DNA from 3 places in the Sodalis sp. RH24 genome. Region 3 is predicted to be linked to each of the others. Evidence: predicted binding sites of a transcription regulator. Region 3 holds the regulator's gene; each other region holds the start of a gene.
What was found. Region 3 encodes CRP, which controls carbon source genes, mostly activating them, when cyclic AMP is high. Its sites were predicted from a motif close to ATGTGANNNNNNTCACAT; they were not measured.
Positions count from the first base shown of each region.

Region 1: a site for CRP is predicted at 3,677-3,694, ahead of garD (galactarate dehydratase). Genes of this name have one in related genera too.
Region 2: a site for CRP is predicted at 1,835-1,852, ahead of ACL2XG_RS03475 (arabinose ABC transporter substrate-binding protein). Genes of this name have one in related genera too.

Region 1 is NZ_CP178729.1:2,400,874-2,408,303, forward strand. Features, by position in the region: gene ACL2XG_RS11075 (glycerate kinase) at 1-182, opposite strand, end outside; gene garR (2-hydroxy-3-oxopropionate reductase) at 266-1,159, opposite strand; gene garL (2-dehydro-3-deoxyglucarate aldolase) at 1,215-1,985, opposite strand; gene ACL2XG_RS11090 (MFS transporter) at 2,046-3,377, opposite strand; gene garD (galactarate dehydratase) at 3,865-5,439, shown strand; gene gudD (glucarate dehydratase) at 5,596-6,921, opposite strand.
Region 2 is NZ_CP178729.1:767,736-775,165, forward strand. Features, by position in the region: gene ACL2XG_RS03470 (ribulokinase) at 32-1,717, opposite strand; gene ACL2XG_RS03475 (arabinose ABC transporter substrate-binding protein) at 2,095-3,084, shown strand; gene araG (L-arabinose ABC transporter ATP-binding protein AraG) at 3,241-4,770, shown strand; gene araH (L-arabinose ABC transporter permease AraH) at 4,788-5,771, shown strand; gene araC (arabinose operon transcriptional regulator AraC) at 5,887-6,822, shown strand; gene ACL2XG_RS03495 (oxidoreductase) at 6,918-7,430, shown strand, end outside.
Region 3 is NZ_CP178729.1:4,094,023-4,101,452, reverse strand. Features, by position in the region: gene ACL2XG_RS18485 (ABC transporter ATP-binding protein) at 1-1,808, shown strand, start outside; gene ACL2XG_RS18480 (LysE family translocator) at 1,814-2,416, opposite strand; gene ACL2XG_RS18475 (YheU family protein) at 2,538-2,780, shown strand; gene ACL2XG_RS18470 (phosphoribulokinase) at 2,885-3,754, shown strand; gene ACL2XG_RS18465 (OsmC family protein) at 4,173-4,595, opposite strand; gene ACL2XG_RS18460 (hypothetical protein) at 4,555-4,743, shown strand; gene crp (cAMP-activated global transcriptional regulator CRP) at 4,911-5,543, shown strand; gene ACL2XG_RS18450 (YccS/YhfK family putative transporter) at 5,597-7,430, shown strand, end outside.

The DNA of each region.
Region 1 (7,430 bases), 1.7 Mb from region 3:
ACGATTTCTCCCCCGGTGGCCGCCACCATGGCCTCCACGGTGCCCTCACCGCCATCCGCCACCGGCAATTTGACGTAATGGGCATCGGGAAACACGTCACGAAATCCCTGTTCGATCTGCGTTGCGACCTCCAAGGCAGACAAACTTTCTTTGTAAGAATCCGGTGCGATTACTATCTTCATAGACTACCTGCGCCTGTTGAGCTGAAGCCGGCAAAATAGCTATTTTGCCGCCTCGCAGGGCGCCGGTCCGGCGCCCGACCAATTTATTGCCGCTTAACTTCAATCTTGGCCAATTTTTCATAATAACAAGCCAGGGCGCTGTGATCCGCATTGCCCAAATCGTCTTGCTTCAGGGCCTGCATCATTTCCATTACCACCGCGGTTAACGGCAGTTGCGCGCCGACGCCATGCGACGTATCCAGGGCATTGGCCAGATCCTTGATATGCAAGTCAATGCGGAAACCCGGCTTGAAGTTGCGATCCAATACCATCGGCGCCTTGGCTTCCAGCACCGTGCTGCCCGCCAGTCCGCCGCGAATGGCCTGGAATACTTTTTCCGGGTCGACGCCGGCCTTGGTTGCCAGCACCAGCGCTTCCGACATGGCGGCGATATTCAGCGCCACGATCACCTGGTTGGCCAGTTTAGTGACGTTACCGGCGCCGATATCACCGGTATGCACCACGGAAGCCGCCATGGCCTTCAGCAGTTCAAAGCTCTTGTCGAATAAAGCCTTATCACCGCCGACCATCACGGACAGGGTGCCTTCGATGGCTTTGGGCTCGCCGCCGCTGACCGGGGCATCAAGCATGTCGATGCCTTTTTCCGCCAGGGCGGCGGCGATTTCGCGGCTGGCCAACGGCGCGATGGAGCTCATATCAATGACCAGGGTACCGGCTTTGGCGCCTTCTACCACGCCGTTTTCACCCAGCACCACTTCTTTAACATGCGGAGAGTTCGGCAGCATGGTGATAATGATATCGGTTTGTTCGGCCACGGCCTTCGCCGTGTCGGCTGAGGTGGCTCCGGCCGCAACCACTTCCGCTACCGCTTCGGTATTGCGATCCAGTACCACTAATGAGTAACCCGCTTTCAGCAGGTTTTTGCTCATTGGTTTTCCCATGATGCCCAAGCCAATAAATCCAATTTTCATTACTATTACCTCTTAACGCTTGCTATAAAAAGTGTAGGGCGCGTCAGACGCGCCATGTCAGTTATTTTTTAAATTTGTCGGCCAGCGCCTGGGTGCCGCCGCGGAATACGCCGAGATCGCTGCCGACCGCAACGAAGGTGGCGCCCCACTCCAGATAACGGCGGGCGTCGGCTTCCACCGGCGCCAGGATGCCGCTCGGCTTGCCATGGGCCTTGGCGCGGGCAAAAATATGGCGGATGACGCTTTGCACCGCTTCATGGCCCGGCTGTCCCAGGTAACCCAGCGCCGCGGACAAATCGCCCGGGCCGACAAAGATACCGTCGACGCCGTCCACAGCGGCGATGGCGTCGATATTGTCCACGCCTTCCTGGCTTTCGATCTGCACCAGCACGGTGATATTGTCATTGATGGTGGCGTTATAGTCCGGCACGGTGCCAAACATATTGGAACGATGGGAAACCGACACGCCGCGGATGCCGGCGGGTGGATACCGGGTGGAGGATACCGCGCGCAGGGCCTGCTCTTCGGTTTCGACAAACGGGATCAGGAAATTATAAAAACCAATATCCAGCAGGCGTTTGATAATCACCGGCTCATTGGTTGGCGGACGCACCACCGGCGCGCTGTGGCTGCCCTTAAGCGCCATCAACTGCGGAACAAACGTGCCGACGTCATTAGGTGCGTGCTCACCGTCCAGTACCAGCCAGTCGAATCCCGCCAGGCCCAACACTTCCGTGGTAATGGGATTTGCCAGCGCGCACCAGCACCCAATCTGGGTTTCCCCCTGAAGTAACCCCTGGCGAAAACGGTTAGGCAGTAGTGGAGTGTTCATAATTTACCTCTATGCAATGAAACAGAAAGTAGCGGGCCCCAAAACGCCGGGCCCGCGATATCAGGATTTAACCAGCACCAGTCGCTTGATTTCGCCGACCACCACCAGGTAGCACAGCATGGCCGCCAGGGCGGAACAGCCGACAAAGATCAGCGCGGCGTTGAATGAATGCAATTCCTTGACCATATAACCGATAGCCAGCGGCGTAACGATGGAAGCCACGTTGCCGAACACATTGAATATGCCGCCGCACAGGCCGATCACTTCTTTCGGCGCGGTATCGGAAATCACCGGCCAGCCCAGGGCGCCGAAGCCTTTGCCGAAGAACGCCAGCGCCATCAGCGCCACCACGATGACCGTATTGTTGGTGTAGTTGCACAGGATAATGCTGGTGGCCAGCAGCATGCCCACGACGATCGGTATCTTACGTGCCACGGTCAGCGAGTGGCCGCGCTTGATCAGAATATCGGAAACCACGCCGCCCAGGACGCCGCCGGCAAAACCGAACAACGCCGGGATCGAGGCAATCAGGCCCACTTTCAGGATGGACATGCCCTTATCCTGCACCAGGTAAATCGGGAACCAGGTCAGGAAGAACCAAGTAATACTGTTGATGAAATACTGGCCGAAAAATACGCCGAGCATCATGCGGTTGGTCAGCATCTGTTTGACATAATCCCAGCGCGGGCCGTCTTTTTTACCGTCTCTCGGCGTGTCCATATCGACCATGGCGCCGCCGGCGGCGATGTAATCCAGCTCCTGCTGCGAAACGCGGGGGTGTTTATTCGGGTTTTGAATATATTTGATCCACACCATCGTCATGATGAAACCCAGCACGCCCATGACGGTGAAGACATGTTCCCATCCCCAGGCATAGGTCAGCCAGCCCAGGATGGGAGAAAATATCGCCAGGGCGAAATACTGCGCCGAGTTAAAAATCGCCGACGCGGTGCCGCGTTCAATGGTGGGGAACCAGGCGGCGACGATGCGCGCATTGGCCGGGAAAGACGGCGCCTCGGAGAAACCCAGCATAAAGCGCAGGATAAACAGCGTCATCGCCGCGTAAGCCACCGGGAAAAAGCCGACGAATCCCTGCAGCAGCGTAAACAGCGACCAGAAAAACAGGCTGTAGGTATAAACGCGTTTGGACCCGAAACGGTCCAGCAGCCAGCCGCCGGGAATTTGCATAATAAGGTAAGCCCAGCCAAACGCGGCGAATATCTGCCCCATTTGCCCGGCGTCCAGCCCCAGCGTCTTGGCGACATCGGAACCGGCAATGGACAGGGTTGCCCGATCGGCGTAGTTAACCGCGGTGACCAGGAAGATAATTAATAAAATCACATAACGAACATGTGTTTTTGTTCTACTTGAAACCAGAGGTGTCGTGCTCATTGAATACGCTCTAATCAGGCGATAAACTTCGGGAACACAAAAAATCATTACCACACTATTTTTTGCGTTGCGCTTTTTTATCGTGAGTTAATATTTTCTCGTAAGAGTCTTTTTATTTCACCGGTAGGCCGGTTGGTGTCTTATTTAACTGACCTGCATAGTATAAAAACCATCGTGAAAAATGGCACTGTGCATAAGCACAACAATTAAGCCTAAAATAACCGATTTTTTGGACATGAGCACGTGAAAGCACGACGGTCGTCACGTTATTTTTTGGCGTGGATTCTGCCGCGAATGAAGGGTGACCTTTATCACATTATACTGAACATATGACAAATAAATCCCGGGTATAGCCGCTATAAAATCGTGCATTTGCACAATGAGAAGTGCCCCTATTCCGCATATAATATCCTCATCACCCGTATTGTTATCCTGGCTGAACGCTGGTTCGGGTTATAACAACAGATTAGTATTTGCGGAGACGTTTATGTCATCAACAATAATGACCAATGCGGAAAAGGCATTGTATATCAAAGTTCACGTCGACGATAACGTCGCGATTATCGTGAACAATAATGGTTTGCCGGCCGGCACTCAATTCGCGGACGGCTTGAAATTAATCGAGCATGTTCCGCAAGGGCATAAAGTCGCCCTGCGCGATATCGCTATCGGCGGCGATATCGTCCGTTATGGCGAAGTGATTGGCTATGCCTTGCGTGAAATCAAACAGGGCAGCTGGATTGATGAATCGCTGGTCGAGATGCCCAAGGCCCCGGCGCTGGAAACCCTGCCGCTGGCCACCAAGGTCCCGCCGACGTTGCCGCCGCTGGAGGGCTATACCTTCGAAGGATACCGGAATGCCGACGGCAGCGTCGGCACTAAAAACCTGCTGGGCATTACCACCAGCGTACAATGCGTGGCCGGCGTGGTTGAATACGTGGTGAAACTGATTGAACGCGATCTGTTGCCAAAATACCCCAACGTCGACGGCGTGGTCGGGCTAAGCCATCTGTACGGCTGCGGCGTGGCCATTAATGCGCCCGCCGCGGTGGTGCCGATTCGCACCATCCATAATATCTCCCTCAACCCGAATTTCGGCGGCGAAATCATGGTGATCGGCCTGGGCTGCGAAAAATTGCCGCCCGAACGCCTGCTGGCCGGTACCGAGGATCAAATTCCCATCGCGGTGGAACGCCCGGGGGTGAGCATCACCCGTCTCCAGGACGAAAAACACGTGGGCTTCAAGTCCATGGTGGATGATATTCTGCAGGTAGCGGAAGATCATCTGCAGCGTCTGAACACCCGCCAGCGTCAAACCTGCCCGGTATCCGATCTGGTGGTGGGCACGCAGTGCGGCGGCAGCGATGCGTTCTCCGGCGTAACCGCCAATCCGGCGGTGGGCTTTGCCTCCGATCTGCTGGTGCGCTGCGGCGCGACGGTGATGTTTTCGGAAGTGACCGAAGTGCGCGACGCCATCCACCTGCTGACGCCGCGGGCGGCTGACGAACAGGTGGGACGCCGGTTGCTGGAGGAAATGGCCTGGTATGATAATTACCTTGACGATGGTAAAAGCGATCGCAGCGCCAATACCACCCCGGGCAATAAAAAAGGCGGTTTGGCCAATATTGTTGAGAAATCGCTCGGTTCCATCGCCAAATCAGGCACCAGCGCCATTGTGGAGGTGCTCTCCCCCGGCCAGCGTCCGACGAAAAAGGGGCTGATTTTCGCCGCCACCCCCGCCAGTGATTTTATTTGCGGTACCCAGCAGCTTGCCTCCGGCATCACCATACAGGTATTTACCACCGGGCGCGGCACACCCTATGGTTTGGTGGCCGTGCCGGTGATCAAGATGGCGACGCGCGACGCGCTGGCCGACCGCTGGTTTGATTTGATGGATATCAGCGCCGGTTCCATCGCCACCGGCAGGGCAACCATTGAAGACGTGGGCTGGCAATTGTTTGAACTGATCCTGGATATCGCCAGCGGCCGCAAAAAAACCTGGTCCGATCAATGGGGCATTCATAACGCCCTGTCGGTATTCAACCCGGCGCCGGTGACCTGATTACCCTTACCACCACTGAACCACCCTTTGCTATGTGTGAATGAACTTTGATAGGTTGGCCGGGAATCGCTCCCGGCCTTTTTTTTTACCCCAGGATTAGCCTGCGGCTGTCGCCACGGCGCCCACGCCCAAGGCGGACCGGGGCGCCGCCCAGCGCTAGCGCACCAGCGCCGGACGTTTATTATCGAAGCGCCAATTGGGGATCAGGTATTGCATGGCGATGCCGTCGTCACGCGCGCCAAGGCCATGTTGCTGATAGAGCGCATTGCCCTTCATCAGTTGATCCCTATCCAGTTCAATACCGAGCCCCGGTTTTTCCGGCACCTTGACTTTACCGCCGACGATTTGCAGCGGCTCCCTGGTCAGGCGCTGGTCCCCTTCCTGCCAGATCCAGTGGGTATCGATGGCGGTGATGTTTCCCGGCGCGGCGGCCGCCACGTGGGTGAACATCGCCAGCGAAATATCGAAATGATTGTTGGAATGCGAGCCCCAGGTCAGGCCCCATTCGTGGCACAGCTGCGCCACCCGTACCGACCCCTGCATTGTCCAGAAGTGCGGATCGGCTAAGGGAATGTCCACCGATTGCAGCGCCAGGGTATGCCCCATTTGCCGCCAGTCGGTGGCGATCATATTGGTGGCGGTGGGCAGGCCGGTGGCGCGCTTGAACTCCGCCATCACCTCGCGGCCGGAAAAGCCCTGCTCGGCGCCGCAGGGATCCTCGGCATAGGCCAGCACCCCGCGCAGCTGTTTGCCCAGGGCGATAGCTTCGGCGAGCGACCAGGCGCCGTTGGGGTCCAGGGTGATGCGCGCCTGGGGAAAACGCGCCGCAAGGGCGGTAACCGCCGCGGCTTCCTCCTGCCCGGCCAGCACCCCGCCCTTGAGCTTGAAATCATTAAAACCGTATTTTTCATAGGCGGATTCGGCCAGGCGCACCACCGCCTCCGGCGTCAGCGCCTGTTCATGCCGCAGCCGATACCAATCGCAGGTCTCATCCGCCTGGCTGCGGTAAGGTAAATCGGTACGCAGGCGATCGCCGATATAAAACAGGTAGCCGAGCATTTCCACCTCGTCGCGCTGTTGCCCCTCGCCCAGCAGCGCCGCCACCGGCACTTCCAGGAACTGGCCCAGCAGGTCAAGCATCGCCGCCTCGATGCCGGTGACGACATGAATGGTAATGCGCAAATCGAACGTCTGCTGGCCCCGGCCGGCGACATCCCGATCGGCGTATTGCCGGCGCACGGCGCTCATGACATTTTTATATTCGCCCAGGGGCTGGCCGACCACCAGCGCGGCGGCGTCCTCCAGGGTCTGGCGTATTTTTTCTCCGCCTGGGATTTCACCCACGCCGGTATGCCCGGCGTTGTCGGTAAGAATAACGATATTGCGGGTGAAAAACGGGCCATGGGCGCCGCTGAGGTTAAGCAACATGCTGTCATGGCCGGCAACCGGGATGACTTGCATCGTGGTGATAACAGGAGTCATATTTTTTCCTTGGCAAAGGGCACAATACGGAGACGGAGAACCGTCGCAAACGGAAACGCTGGCATGACTATAACGTCATGGCAAGCCCCTGACATTATGCAGATGCATAAGCCTTGACGAAGAATCTGGACTGAAATTGCCGTTTTAATGACCTGCCGTGAGCCATCTCACTAATCGGGATTATTTTATGTGACCCCGATCCTGAAACGGCAAAAATAATAACTTCTTGAAATGAAACACCATTTTAAAAAAGGACCGACAGTCGATTGCAATGATATGTTATACCGATCACAAGTTTCCCTGGATCTTCGACCCAGGTCACACCGCCCTGTTCGTTCGCCTTAAAACCCCTTGTTTTGCCACTTTTCATTCAGTCATCAGCACAATGTACAGCCAACCCCTTCCCCTTATACTCAGCTCTTGCTTACCCGTGCCGGAAGTCATCGGCCACAAAAATGTCAGCGCTACCATAAGACGATAATAGCTATAAAGCAACGCGGGACGCCCTA
Region 2 (7,430 bases), 2.2 Mb from region 3:
GCGCGTAGCGTGCCGCCCGGTAAATTATTAATCAGCGATCGCTGTGCGCCGCCGCCGCGTAAGCCGGTTCCGCAAGCTCGCTCCATTCCAAATAGCGCTGGTAGAGCCGCTCGAATTGCGCGACCCTGGCCGGGTCCGGCTGCAGGGTGCGTTCAATCCGACTGGCCATGGCCTGCTGCGCCACCGCGATATCCGGATAAACGCCGGCCGCCACCGCGCCGAAGATAGCCGCGCCGAGGGCGCAGCATTGATCGGAGGCCACCAGTTGCAGCGGACGATTCATCACATCCGCGCATACCTGCATGATAATCGGCGATTTGCGGGCAATGCCGCCCATCACCAGCACGTTTTCCACCGGGATGCCCTGGGTTTCAAAGCATTCCATGATGGCGCGGGCGCCGAAGGCGGTGGCGGCAATCAGTCCGCCGAACAGCGCCGGCGCATCAGTGCCCAGATTGAGGCCGGTGATCACGCCCTGCAGGCGCTGGTTGGCGTAAGGCGTGCGCCGGCCGTTGAACCAGTCCAGCACCACCGGCAGATGCTCAAGGGACGGTTCGCTGGCCCAGGCCTGCGCCAGCGCGTTCAGCATCTGTTCCTGGATACCGTCGAGAGCGGGTTTCAGGGCCGGGTTGTGTTGCACCGCCTGTTTCAGCGGCCAGCCCAGCAAACGTCCGAACCAGGCATAAATGTCGCCAAAGGCCGACTGACCGGCTTCGAGACCGATAAATCCCGGTACCACGCTGCCGTCGACCTGGCCGCAGATGCCGGCGATAGTGCGATCGCCCACACGCTGTTCGTCGGCGATAAGGATATCGCAGGTCGATGTGCCGATGACTTTAACCAGGGTATAGGGCTGCGCGCCGGCGCCCACCGCGCCGATATGGCAGTCGAAGGCGCCGCCGGCAATGGTAACGGTCTCCGGCAAGCCAAGCTTCTGCGCCCATGCGGCGGTGATGCGCCCGACCGGCGCTTCCGCGGTATAGGTATCGGTGAAGAGCGGATATTGCAGCCGTTCGGTCAGAACCGGATCGAGCGCCTCAAGGAAGTCTCGCGGCGGCACGCCGCCCCAGTCGGGATGCCAAAGGGATTTATGTCCGGCGGCGCAGCGGCCGCGCTTGATGTCCTGCGGCCGCGTGGTCCCGGACAGCACGGCCGGTATCCAGTCGCAAAGCTCAATCCAAGATACCGCCTGCCGGCGTACCTGGGCGTCCTGGCGGGTAATATGCAGGATTTTGGCCCAGAACCATTCAGAGGAGTACACGCCGCCGATGTAGCGCGTGTAATCCGGATGCGCGCCGTCGTGGCACAGCCGGTTTATCGCCTCGGCTTCTTCTATGGCGGTATGATCCTTCCACAGGATAAACATGGCGTTCGGGTTGTCGGCGAATTCCGGGCGCAATGCCAGTATCCGGCCCTCCTCATCAATAGGGGCGGGGGTACTGCCGGTGGTATCGACGCCGATGCCGGCGACGCGCAGGCGCTGGGCCGGGGTGAGGGCGTTTACCACAGCGCGGATCGCCTGTTCCATGGATTCAAGATAATCATTGGGATGATGGCGGAATTGATTGTGCGCGGGTTTGCAATACTGGCCCTCGCGCCATCGCGGGTACCAGACCACTTCGGTCGCCAGCTCTTTACCGCTTTGGCATCCTACCGCCAGGGCGCGTACCGAGTCGCTGCCGAAATCAAGCCCGAGGCTGATGGCCTCTTCATTCATGCTGTTCTCTCCTGTTTACCCGAAAACGGATGATGTGCACAACCATAAGGGGGTTTTGAGCCGGCCGTGAGGAGCGGTTGGCTGGAAGTATGCACATTCCTGTCGCTGATGGCTGAAATGTGATGGTGTTCAAAAACGCGCGGGGAGGTGGAATTTGCTGTATCTATGCACAAATCAGCTGTTATTGAGAACTGTGATAACGCTCTACATTTTAGTAACACATTAAGGCTAAAACTACTCCCGTCTAAAGGGCCTGGTCGGACTAACGGCGATAAATCCGCCGCTTAGACGTTCCAAGCGGATTCATCTTCCCGACTGATAACGCTTACACGCTTCAGCATTTTGAAGCGAGGCGATAAAAAATACCGGAGAGTTACATGCATAAATTCACTAAGGCACTGGCGGCAATCGGATTGGCTGCCGTTATGTCTCAATCGGCTATGGCGGAAAATCTGAAACTGGGTTTTCTGGTTAAACAGCCGGAAGAACCCTGGTTCCAGACCGAATGGCGTTTTGCCGATAAAGCCGGCAAGGACCTGGGATTTGATGTGATTAAAATCGCCGTGCCCGATGGCGAGAAAACCCTTAACGCTATCGACAGCCTGGCGGCAAGCGGCGCCAAGGGTTTTGTTATCTGTACCCCGGATCCAAAACTGGGCTCGGCCATTGTCGCCAAGGCCCGCAGCTATGATATGAAGGTCATTGCCGTTGACGATCAGTTCGTCACCGCCAAAGGCAAACCGATGGACACCGTTCCCCTGGTCATGATGGCGGCCACCAAGATTGGCGAACGCCAGGGCCAGGAACTGTGGAAAGAAATGAACAAGCGCGGCTGGAACGTGGCTGACACCGGCGTCATGGCTATTACCGCCGATGAGCTCGATACCGCCCGCCGCCGCACTACCGGTTCGATGGACGCATTAAAAGCCGCCGGTTTCCCGGCAAAACAAATCTATACCGTCCCGACGAAATCCAACGATATCCCTGGCGCCTTTGACGCCGCCAACTCACTGCTGGTACAGCATTCCGGCGTGAAAAACTGGCTGATCATCGGCATGAACGACAATACCGTGCTCGGCGGCGTGCGCGCCACCGAAGGCCAGGGCTTCAAGGCGCCCAACGTTATCGGCATCGGCATCAACGGCGTGGATGCGGTAAGCGAACTCTCCAAAGCCAATGCGACCGGCTTCTACGGGTCTCTGCTGCCAAGTCCGGACGTTCACGGCTACAAGAGCATCCAGATGCTTAACGATTGGGTAACCAAAGGCGTTGAACCGCCCAAATTCACCGAAGTGACCGATGTGGTGGTCATTACCCGCGACAACTTTAAAGAAGAATTGGCGAAGAAAGGGCTGGGCGGTAAATAACCGCGGCGCCTGTTTCCCGGGACGGCTATGCGCCGTCCCTGTCCATGACGATGTCATTCATCAAGAGGATGTGCACGTGTCAGCCAAGACCCCTGATGGTTACAGCCGTGGGATTGCCGGCGCACCGTTCGTATCAGTTAACGCGAGGATGTGTTCATGACAATTCAGACACCCTATCTGTCGTTTCGCGGCATCGGAAAAACGTTTCCCGGCGTAAAGGCGCTGGATGATATCAGTTTTGACTGCTATCCGGGCCAGATCCACGCCCTGATGGGCGAGAACGGCGCCGGCAAATCCACGTTGCTGAAAATTCTCAGCGGCAGCTATACGCCGACCCAGGGTGAAATCCTTATCAAAGGCCAGCCGGTCCATTTTAATTCCACCGCCGATGCGCTGGATGCCGGCGTCGCCATTATCTACCAGGAGTTGCACCTGGTGCCGGAAATGACCGTGGCGGAAAATATCTACCTCGGCCAGTTGCCCAATAAATACGGCATGGTTAACCGCGCCATCCTGCATTATGAAACCAAACTGCAGTTGGAACACCTGGGGCTGGATATCGCGCCGGACACACCGCTCAAATATTTGTCCATCGCCCAGTGGCAGATGGTGGAAATCGCCAAGGCGCTGACCCGCAATGCTAAAATTATTGCCTTTGACGAGCCGACCAGTTCGCTGTCGGCGCGTGAAATCGAACAGCTTTTCCGGGTGATCCGCGAACTGCGGGCCGAGGGCAGGGTAATACTCTACGTGTCGCACCGCATGGAGGAGATTTTTACCCTCGGCGATGCCATCACGGTATTCAAGGACGGCAAGTACGTCCGCACGTTCGACGATATGACCCAGGTCGATCACACCAAGCTGGTGCAGGCCATGGTGGGACGCAATCTCGGTGATATCTACGGTTACCAGCCGCGCGATCATGGCGCGGTACGGCTGCAGCTGGACAGCATCAAGGCCGCTGGCGTGAAAACGCCGATTACGCTGTCGGTGCACGCCGGTGAAATCGTCGGCCTGTTCGGCCTGGTGGGCGCGGGACGCAGCGAACTGATGAAGGGGCTGTTCGGCGGTACGCTGATTACCGGCGGGCAGTTGCTGCTGGACGGCAAGCCGCTTAATATCCGCTCGCCCATCGACGCCATCCGCGAAGGGTTGCTGCTGTGTCCGGAAGATCGCAAAGCCGACGGCCTGATACCGGTGCATTCGGTAAGGGAAAATATCAATATCAGCGCCCGGCGCAAGACCATCAAGGCCGGTTTCCTGATTAACGACCGCTGGGAAAAGGAAAACGCCGAGGAACATATCCGCTCCCTGAATATCAAGACGCCCTCCGCCGAGCAACTGATCATGAACCTGTCCGGCGGCAACCAGCAAAAAGCCATTCTCGGCCGCTGGCTGTCGGAGGATATGAAAGTCATCATGCTCGACGAACCGACGCGAGGAATCGATGTCGGCGCCAAGCACGAAATTTACCACGTGATATATGAGCTGGCCAAACGCGGTATCGCCGTGCTGTTCGCCTCAAGCGATCTGCCTGAAGTCCTGGGGCTGGCCGACAGGATCGTGGTGATGCGCGAAGGCGCCATTTCCGGCGAGCTCACCCACACCGATGCCACTGAACAGAAAGCGTTAAGTCTGGCAATGTTGCACACAACCGATACCAGCCCCGCTGACGCGGTTGCCTGATTGTGAAGGAGTCTAAGATGTCGACTGTTACTACCCCCTCCCCGAAAGCGAAAAAAACGCTGGGCTTTGGCCGCGTCTGGGATAATTTTGGCATGCTGGTGGTGTTCGTGGTGCTGTTTATCGCCTGCTCGTTTTTTGTGCCGAACTTTGCCAGTTTTATCAATATGAAGGGCCTCGGCCTGGCTATTTCCATGTCCGGTATCGTCGCCTGCGGCATGCTGTTTTGCCTGGCTTCCGGCGATTTCGATTTGTCGGTCGCCTCGGTTATCGCCTGTGCCGGCGTCACCACCGCCGTGGTCATCAACTCAACCGAAAGCCTGTGGCTCGGCGTGGCGGCGGGACTGGTGCTTGGCGTACTGTGCGGCCTGGTCAACGGTTTTGTTATCGCCAAGCTGAAAATCAATGCCCTGATAACCACCCTGGCCACCATGCAAATCGTGCGCGGTCTGGCGTATATTATTTCTGATGGTAAAGCGGTGGGCATCGAAGATGAACGCTTTTTCGTGCTGGGCTACGCCAACTGGCTGGGCCTGCCCGCGCCCATCTGGATCATGGCGCTGTGCATGGCCATCTTTGGTTTCCTGCTCAACAGAACCACCTTCGGGCGCAACACGCTGGCCATTGGCGGTAATGAAGAAGCCGCCCGGCTGGCGGGGGTGCCGGTGGTGCGCACCAAGATCATTATTTTTATCCTGTCCGGACTGGTGTCGGCGGTGGCCGGTATTATCCTCGCCTCGCGTATGACCAGCGGCCAGCCCATGACCTCATTGGGTTATGAGCTGATCGTCATCTCCGCCTGCGTGCTGGGCGGGGTATCGATGAAAGGCGGCATTGGCAAGATTTCCTATGTGGTGGCCGGGGTGCTGATCCTCGGCACCGTGGAAAACGCCATGAATCTGCTGAATATTTCGCCGTTCTCGCAATACGTGGTGCGTGGGGTCATCCTGCTGGCGGCGGTGATTTTCGACCGCTACAAACAAAAAGCCAAACGTACGGTATAAACCGACGCGGACCGGTCGCATCGCGGCCGGCCCGCTCACAGTTTTACGACCCTGGCACGCTATTGTCCGCGCTTTAGGATATTCTCAATCAGACGACAACCTGTCCGGAGGTGAGATGTATCATCGAATGACTCACGAGACGCAATCCAATCCCTTATTACCGGGCTATATGTTCAATGCCTATCTGGTTGCCGGCCTGACGCCGATTATAGCGGGCGGGCCGCTGGACTTCTTCATCGACCGGCCCGACGGCATGAAGGGATATATTCTTAACCTGACCATCAAGGGGCAGGGTAAGATTTTTGAAGGCGAGCGTTCCTTCGTCTGTAATCCGGGCGACCTGCTGCTGTTTCCACCCAAATCCGCCCATTATTACGGCCGCTCCCCGGACAGCGACTGCTGGTATCATCGTTGGGTGTATTTTCGCCCGCGTGCGTACTGGGCCGACTGGCTGGAATGGCACAGCAAAATCCATGACGTCGGCCGCCTGCGGCTCGGCAATGATAATCTGCTGACCGAATTCGACCGGTTGCTGGCCAATATCGAGCAAACCCAACGTTCCGGACGCCGTTTCTCGGAAGAACTGGGCATGAACCTGCTTGAACGCATGCTGCTGCGCGCCATGGAGGAGGACCCGCAAAGCCCAAGCAAAATCATGGATCCGCGTATTATCGAGGCCTGCCAGTTTATCACCGGCAATCTCTCCGGCGAACTGCGCATCGACGAGGTGGCGCGGCATGTCTGTTTATCCCCCTCCAGGCTGGCGCATCTCTTTCGCGAGCAGGTTGGCATCAATATCCTGCGCTGGCGCGAGGACCAGCGGGTAATCCGCGCCAAACTGCTGCTGCAGACCACGCAGGAATCCATCGCCACCATCGGCCGCGTGGTGGGGTATGACGACCAGCTCTATTTTTCGCGGGTATTCCGTAAACGCGTCGGGGTCAGCCCCAGCGACTTCCGCCGCCGCAGCAGCGAGATTAATTATCCCGGCCGCAGTATCCAGGCGTCTCATAATTGGCAGTTGCAAAGCGAAAAGGCTATCGGAGGCTGATAATTTATTGTTAATGTGAGTCCGATAATAATGTCCCCAGCGCTAATATAAGGCAGTGGGGACATTGCTGTGTTAGCCAAAAAAGAGGAACGACAATGGCTGAAAATATCGGTATCGGACTTATTGGTTACGGCTTTGCCGGCAAAACATTGCACGCGCCGTTGGTTAACGCCACGCCTGGACTGACCCTGGCAGCCGTCTCATCGAGCGACGCCGGCAAGGTGCTGGCTGACTTTCCGGGCATGAAGGTCGCCGCCGATCCGGGTGCTGTGATTAACGATCCCGCGGTTGATCTCGTGATTATCCCCACGCCGAACGAAACCCACTTTCCCCTCGCCAAACAGGCGCTTGCGGCCGGCAAGCATGTGGTCGTCGATAAACCCTTTACCGTGACGCTGTCGCAGGCTTATGAGCTTAAACAACTGGCCGAAAACCAGCGGGTGCTGCTGTCGGTGTTCCACAACCGGCGCTGGGACAGCGATTTCCTCACCGTGCGGCAGCTGATTAAAGACGGCGTTCTCGGCGACGTGGTCTATTTGTCCTCGCAGTACGACCGTTTCCGGCCGCAGGTGATGCCGCGCTGGCGTGAACAGCCGGGGGCCGGCAGC
Region 3 (7,430 bases):
AATCAACATTATTGGCATTGCTGAAGCATGAACTCGGCTGCGACGCCGGCAGCGTGACCTTCCCCGCCAACTGGTCGATGGCCTGGGTTAACCAAGAGACGCCGGCCCTTGACGTGCCGGCGCTGGAGTATGTTATCGACGGCGATCGCGAGTATCGCCAGCTGGAAGCCGACCTCCAGCTCGCCAACGAGAAAAACGACGGCCACGCCATCGCCACCGTGCACGGCAAGCTGGACGTTATCGAGGCCTGGACCATTCGGCCGCGCGCCTCGAGCCTGCTGCACGGGCTGGGGTTCAGCCAGGATCAATTGCAACAGCCGGTGCGGGATTTTTCCGGCGGCTGGCGCATGCGCCTTAACCTGGCGCAGGCGCTGATTTGCCGCTCCGATTTGCTGTTGCTTGATGAACCGACCAACCACTTGGATCTGGACGCGGTCATCTGGCTGGAAAAATGGCTGAAAAATTATGACGGTACGCTGATTCTGATTTCCCATGACCGGGATTTTCTCGATCCTATCGTAAATAAAATCCTGCATATTGAACAGCAGACGTTAAACGAATATACCGGCAACTACTCATCGTTTGAGCAGCAGCGGGTGACCAAGCTGGCGCAACAGCAGTCGCTGTTCCAGCACCAGCAGGAAAAAGTGGCCCATTTGCAGCATTATATCGACCGTTTCCGCGCCCAGGCCACCAAGGCCAAGCAGGCGCAGAGCCGGATCAAGATGCTTGAGCGGATGGAGCTGATCGCCCCGGCCCATGTGGATAATCCTTTCCAGTTCAAGTTCCGTACTCCGGAAAGCCTGCCGAGCCCCCTGCTGAGCATGGAGAAAGTCAGCGCCGGTTATGGCGAGCGCACCATTCTTAATTCCATCAAGCTTAACCTGGTGCCCGGTTCGCGCATCGGCCTGCTCGGACGCAACGGCGCCGGCAAGTCGACGCTTATCAAGCTGCTGGCCGGCACCCTTGAGCCGCAGTCCGGCACCATCGGCCTGGCGAAAGGCATCAAGCTGGGTTATTTCGCCCAGCATCAGCTGGAGTTCCTGCGCGCCGACGAATCGCCGCTGGCGCATATGATCCGGCTGGCGCCGCAGGAGTATGAGCAGGCGCTGCGCGATTATCTGGGCGGGTTTGGTTTCCGTGGCGATAAGGTGACCGAACCGACCGCGCGTTTTTCCGGCGGCGAAAAGGCCCGGCTGGTGCTGGCGCTGATTGTCTGGCAGCGTCCCAACCTTCTGCTGCTCGATGAACCGACCAACCATCTGGATCTGGATATGCGCCAGGCGCTGACCGAAGCGCTGATAGATTTCGACGGCGCGCTGGTGGTGGTGTCCCATGACCGGCATTTACTGCGTTCCACCACCGATGAATTTTATCTGGTGCATGACGGGCGCGTCGCGTCGTTTGACGGCGATGTGGAGGATTACCAGCAGTGGCTGGTGGATCAGCAGCGCCAGGCGGCGGCGCAGGACGGCAATGATACCGAGACCCCGGCGCCGCAGGTCAATAATGCCCAGGCCAGGAAAGACCAGAAGCGGCGCGAGGCGGATTTCCGCAATCAGACCCAGCCGTTGCGCAAGTCCATTACCCGTTATGAACAGCAAATGGAAAAACGTGGCGCGGAGCTGGCGGCCATCGAGGCCGGACTGGCCGACGCGGCGCTGTATGATATCAGCCGTAAAGCGGACCTGGCCCTGGCCCTGCAACAGCAGGCCAAGGTTAAATCGCAGCTGGAAGAGGCGGAAATGGCGTGGCTGGACGCCCAGGAACAGTTGGAGACCCTGACCCGGGAGTTCGAGTCGCAATAAGCGCGTCAGCGCCAGATCAGCAATACGCAGGCCGCCGTCAGCAGGCCCATGGCGACGTTAAAAGCGATCCAGGCGCGTTTGCTGCGCAGCAGCCGGCCGATAAGGGTGCCGAAGCCGAGCCAGATAACGCCGGAGACGATATTGACGCTGACGATGCCGACGCTGATGGCGCCGACGGAGGTGATATAGGCGCTGCCGCTCAGGCTGAAGCTGGCCACCGCGCCCAGCGCCATCAGCCAGGCCTTGGGATTAAGGAATTGCAGCAGGCCGCCCTGGTAGAAGGGAATGGGCCGGGGGGGCGGCGCGTCGGTTTCCAGTTTTTCATAGGCGGCGGTGGCTATTTTCCAGGCCAGCCACAGCAGGTAAAGGCTGCCCGCCACCTTCAGCATAAAATGCAGGGACGGATAAAGCGTGATCAGGCCGCCGATGCCGAAGGCCACCAGCAGCAGGATACATTGCATGCCGAGCATGATGCCGATCATCAGCGGCATCGAGCGCCAGAAGCCAAAATTGGCGCCCGAGGCGGTAAGCAGCATATTATTAGGGCCAGGGGTAATGGCGGCCACCCAGAGAAACCCCAGCATTGACAGAAAAAGACTCAGTTCCACGTTTTGGCGGCTCCCCGTAAAATAACGCGTATGAAGCTACCAGTGCGCACGGGGATGTACAAGGCATAACAGGTGAAATTTACTCAACACCTTGATTTATTGACTATCGGGACACAATATCGTGATTATTCCCTGGGAACAAATCGATCCTGACACGCTCTATAACCTGATCGAGTCCTTTGTACTGCGTGAGGGCACCGATTATGGCGAGCAGGAGAAATCACTGGCGCAAAAGGTCGAGGATGTAAAACGCCAGTTGATAAGCGGCGAGGCGGTGGTGGTCTGGTCGGAACTGCATGAAAATATCAATATCATGCCGCGCGGCCGGTTTAATGACCAGGCCGGAGATACGCCGGGCGAATAGCGAAGCCCCTGGCCCCTAAGCGCTAAATATGCTAACACTCACTTCTGGGCCTTGATGCCGGGCGCACTTCTTCACGCCGCAATTCAACCAAGCGTAGGGTTACCATGTCGACAAAACACCCCATTATTGCCGTTACCGGTTCCAGCGGTGCGGGCACCACCACCACCAGCCTGGCGTTTCGTAAAATATTCCAGCAGTTGAATATCCACGCCGCCGAACTGGAGGGTGACAGCTTTCATCACTTTACCCGGCCGGAAATGGATATGGCGATCCGCAAGGCGCGGGATTTAGGGCGCCATATCAGCTACTTTGGTCCGGACGCCAATAACTTTGGCCTGCTGGAGCATACGTTTCATCAGTATGGCGATACCGGCCGCGGTCAGTCGCGTAAATATCTGCATACGTATGACGAGGCGGTGCCGTATAACCAGATCCCCGGTACCTTTACGCCCTGGCAGGCGTTGCCGGAACCGACGGACGTGTTATTTTACGAGGGGCTGCACGGCGGCGTGGTAACCGATAGCCATGACGTGGCGAAGCACGTGGATTTGCTGGTGGGCGTGGTGCCCATCGTCAACCTGGAGTGGATCCAGAAACTGGTGCGCGATACCGGCGAGCGGGGGCATTCGCGCGAGGCGGTGATGGATTCGGTGGTGAGGTCGATGGAGGATTATATTAACTACATCACGCCGCAGTTTTCCCGCACCCATATCAATTTCCAGCGGGTGCCGACCGTCGACACGTCGAACCCTTTCGCCGCCAAGGCGATTCCCTCACTTGACGAAAGTTTTGTCGTTATTCATTTCCGTAGCCTGGCGCATATCGACCTGCCTTATCTGCTGGCGATGCTGCAAGGCTCCTTTATTTCCAATATTAATACGCTGGTGGTGCCCGGGGGCAAGATGGGGCTGGCGATGGAGCTGATTATGGGGCCGCTGGTACAGCAGTTGCTGGAAGGAAAGGAAATTAAGTAAACTCGAGGCCTCGGGCGGGAACACCACGCCCGATTCGACCCCATCGGCATGCTTTCCCTTGAACACGCCAGGATTCGCTGCGGTGTTGGCGGGCCTAGCATACCGTGGGGCGCTCGGTCGGGCGGGAACACCACGCCCGATTCGACCCCATCGGCATGCTCTCCCTTGAACACGCCAGGATTCGCTGCGGTGTTGGCGGGCCTAGCATACCGTGGGGCGCTCGGTCGGGCGGGAACACCACGCCCGATTCGACCCCATCGGCATGCTCTCCCTTGAACACGCCGGGTTTGAGTGCGGTGTTGGCGGGCATACCGTGCCATGGGGCGCTCGGTCGGGCAGAGAAACCATGCCCGATTCGACCCCATTGGCGCGCTCTCCCTTGAACACGCCGGGTTTGAGTGCGGTGTTGGCGGGCCGGTTAGGCGGCGGGGGCGTGGTGTTCGTCGCGCACTTCAAAGCTGTGGGTCATATTGACCGACGCGCCGAGCATCAGTGAGACCGAGCAGTATTTTTCCGCCGATAGCGTCACCGCCCGCTCCACCGCCTTGTCGGTCAGCCCGGCGCCGGTGACGATAAAATGCAGGTTGATATGGGTAAACAGGCGCGGCGCCTCGTCGCGGCGCTCGGAGGTGAGTTTGACCTCGCAGTCCCGGACGTCCTGCCGCGCTTTGTGTAAAATCGATACCACATCAATGGCGCTGCAGCCGCCGACCGACATCAATACCATTTCCATTGGGCTGGGCGCTTTTTCGCCCGCGTTCCCATCCATCAAAACCTGGTGGCCCGAGGCGGATTCGCCCATGAAAGACAACCCTTCTACCCATTTGACCCGTGCCTGCATTATGATACTCCTGATGAAAAGCTTTCCAGCAGACTACATTTTTGTTGGAAAACTGGCAATGTTACTGAACATACTTCATGCTGAAGCAAGACAACAGAAGACACTGCTTCAAACCTATGCTAAAAACAAGGCTGGATCGGCCTCATGATAATGAAAGGGCAAGAGATCGATCGGAACATCACATTACCAGACCCTAATAAGTTCCCTTACGTCGCTCCGTTTAAACGCGGAGTCAGAGTGAATAATACAAGCGCCGTAACAGGGAATACGATGTCCCGAACCTGGGATAGCGATGACAAAAGAGGATAACAGCGAATGGTTCTCGGCAAACCGCAAACAGACCCGACTCTCGAATGGTTCCTGTCTCATTGCCATATTCATAAGTATCCATCGAAGAGTACACTTATACATCAGGGTGAAAAGGCTGAAACGCTTTACTACATCGTTAAGGGCGCCGTGGCGGTGCTGATTAAGGATGAAGAAGGCAAAGAGATGATTCTCTCCTATCTTAACCAGGGAGATTTCATCGGTGAGCTCGGCCTATTCGAGGAAGGTCAGGAACGCAGTGCCTGGGTACGGGCGAAAACCGCCTGTGAAGTCGCCGAGATTTCGTATAAAAAATTCCGGCAGCTGATTCAGGTGAATCCGGATATCCTGATGCGCCTGTCGGCGCAAATGGCCAGTCGTTTACAGGTAACGTCGGAAAAAGTCGGCAACCTGGCATTCCTGGACGTTACCGGACGCATAGCGCAAACCCTGTTGAACCTGGCGAAACAACCCGACGCCATGACCCACCCCGACGGCATGCAGATAAAAATCACCCGTCAGGAAATCGGCCAGATTGTCGGCTGTTCCCGCGAGACGGTAGGACGTATTCTTAAAATGCTCGAAGATCAAAATCTTATATCCGCGCACGGTAAAACCATTGTTGTTTACGGCACGCGCTGATAGCCCCGTTATACAGGCGTGGTGCTTCGTACCACGCTTTTTTTGCTGACAGTATGTGGCGCCGGTTAATCTACCACCCTGAAGTAAACTATGCCCTGCGGCAAACCATCGTGCTATGCCTGCCGGTGGCCGCCGGCCTGTTATTCGGCAGCTTGCAAAACGGCCTGCTGTTTTCGTTGGTCCCTGCCTGCTGCAATATCGCCGGCCTCGATACCCTGCATAAACGGTTTTTCAAGCGACTGGCCGTCGGCGGCGTGCTGTTCGCGCTGAGCAGCGTGCTGATCCAGGTGCTGTTGGCCGTGCCGGTGCCGTTGCCCTTGGTGATGCTCGGCCTGGCGCTGCTGTTCGGCGTTACCGGTGAAATCAGCCCGCTGCACGGCCGTTTATTGCCCGCCGCGCTTATCGCCGCCATCTTTACCCTGGGGCTGGCCGGCAATGTGCCGCCCGCCGTGCCGCCGCTGCTGTATATTGCCGGCACCGCCTGGTACGGGCTGTTCAACGCCCTGTGGTTCCGGTTGTGGAAGGAGCAGCCGATGCGGGAATCGCTTAGCCTGCTGTATCGGGAGCTGGCGGATTATATCGAGGCGAAATATACCCTGCTGACACAGCATACCGATCCGGAAACCGCCCTGCCGCCGCTGTTTGCCCGCCAGCAGGCGGTGATTGATCTGATTGCCCAGGTATACCAGCAGCTTTATATGCTGTCGGCCAATGATCAGCTGCAGTACAAACGCCTGCTGCGTTCTTTCCAGGTGGCGCTGGATTTGCAGGAGCATATCGCCGTCAGCCTGCACCAGCCGGACGAAGTACAAAAACTGGTGGCGCAAAGCCACGCCGAGGCGGTTATCCGCTATAACGCCCGGCTGATTGCCGCGCGGTTGCGGGTACTGGCGGATGATATTCTCTATCACCGGCAGCCGGGGCGTTTTAACATGGCCACCGCGCTGTCGGCCCTGGAAAAAATTGCCGACCGGCATCCGGATAATCCGGTCGGACAGTTTTGTTATTACCATTTCAGCCGTATCGCCCGGCTGCTGCGTACCCAGCGCCCGCTTTACCGCCGCGACCTGATGGCCGACAACCAGCAGCGGCTGTCGTTTTGGCATGCGCTGGTCAGCTACTGTTCCTTTAAATCCATGGCGCTGCGCAGCGCGGCAAGGCTTGGGATTATGCTGGCCATCGGCAGCAGCCTGGGGCTGGTATTGGATCTCCCCAAACCCTACTGGATTTTAATGACGGTGATGTTTGTCAGCCAGAACGGCTATAACGCCACCCGGGTGCGGATCCAGCATCGGGCCCTGGGCACGTTGGCGGGGTTGGTGATTGCCGCCGGCACGCTGCAATTCAGGCTGAGCGACGGCACGGTATTGCTGTGCATGTTGTTCCTGACGCTGGCGTCTTACCTGGTGTTGCGCAAAAATTACGGCCTGGCGATGATCGGCATGACGGTGACCGCGGTGTATACGTTGCAGCTACTGTCGCTGAACGGCGCGCATTTCCTGGTGCCCAGGCTGGTGGATACGCTGATCGGCTGTATGCTGGCGTTCGGCGGCATGCTGTGGTTATGGCCGCAGTGGCAAAGCGGTATGCTGCGCAAAAACGCCCATCTGGCGCTGGAGCGGGACCAGGACGCGCTGCGACTGCTGCTGCAACCCGCCCCCGAGCCGGCGGCGCTGGCCTACGCGCGCATGAAGGTCAACCAGGCGCACAACGCGCTGTTTACGTCGCTTAGCCAGGCGATGCGGGAGCCGGCGTTTAATTCGCGCTATCTGACCGATATGCGTTTATGGGTGACCCATAGCCAGTTCATCGTCGAGCACATCAATGCCATGACCATCCTGGCGCGGGATCACTACATGCTGACGCCGACGCTGGCGCAAAAGTACC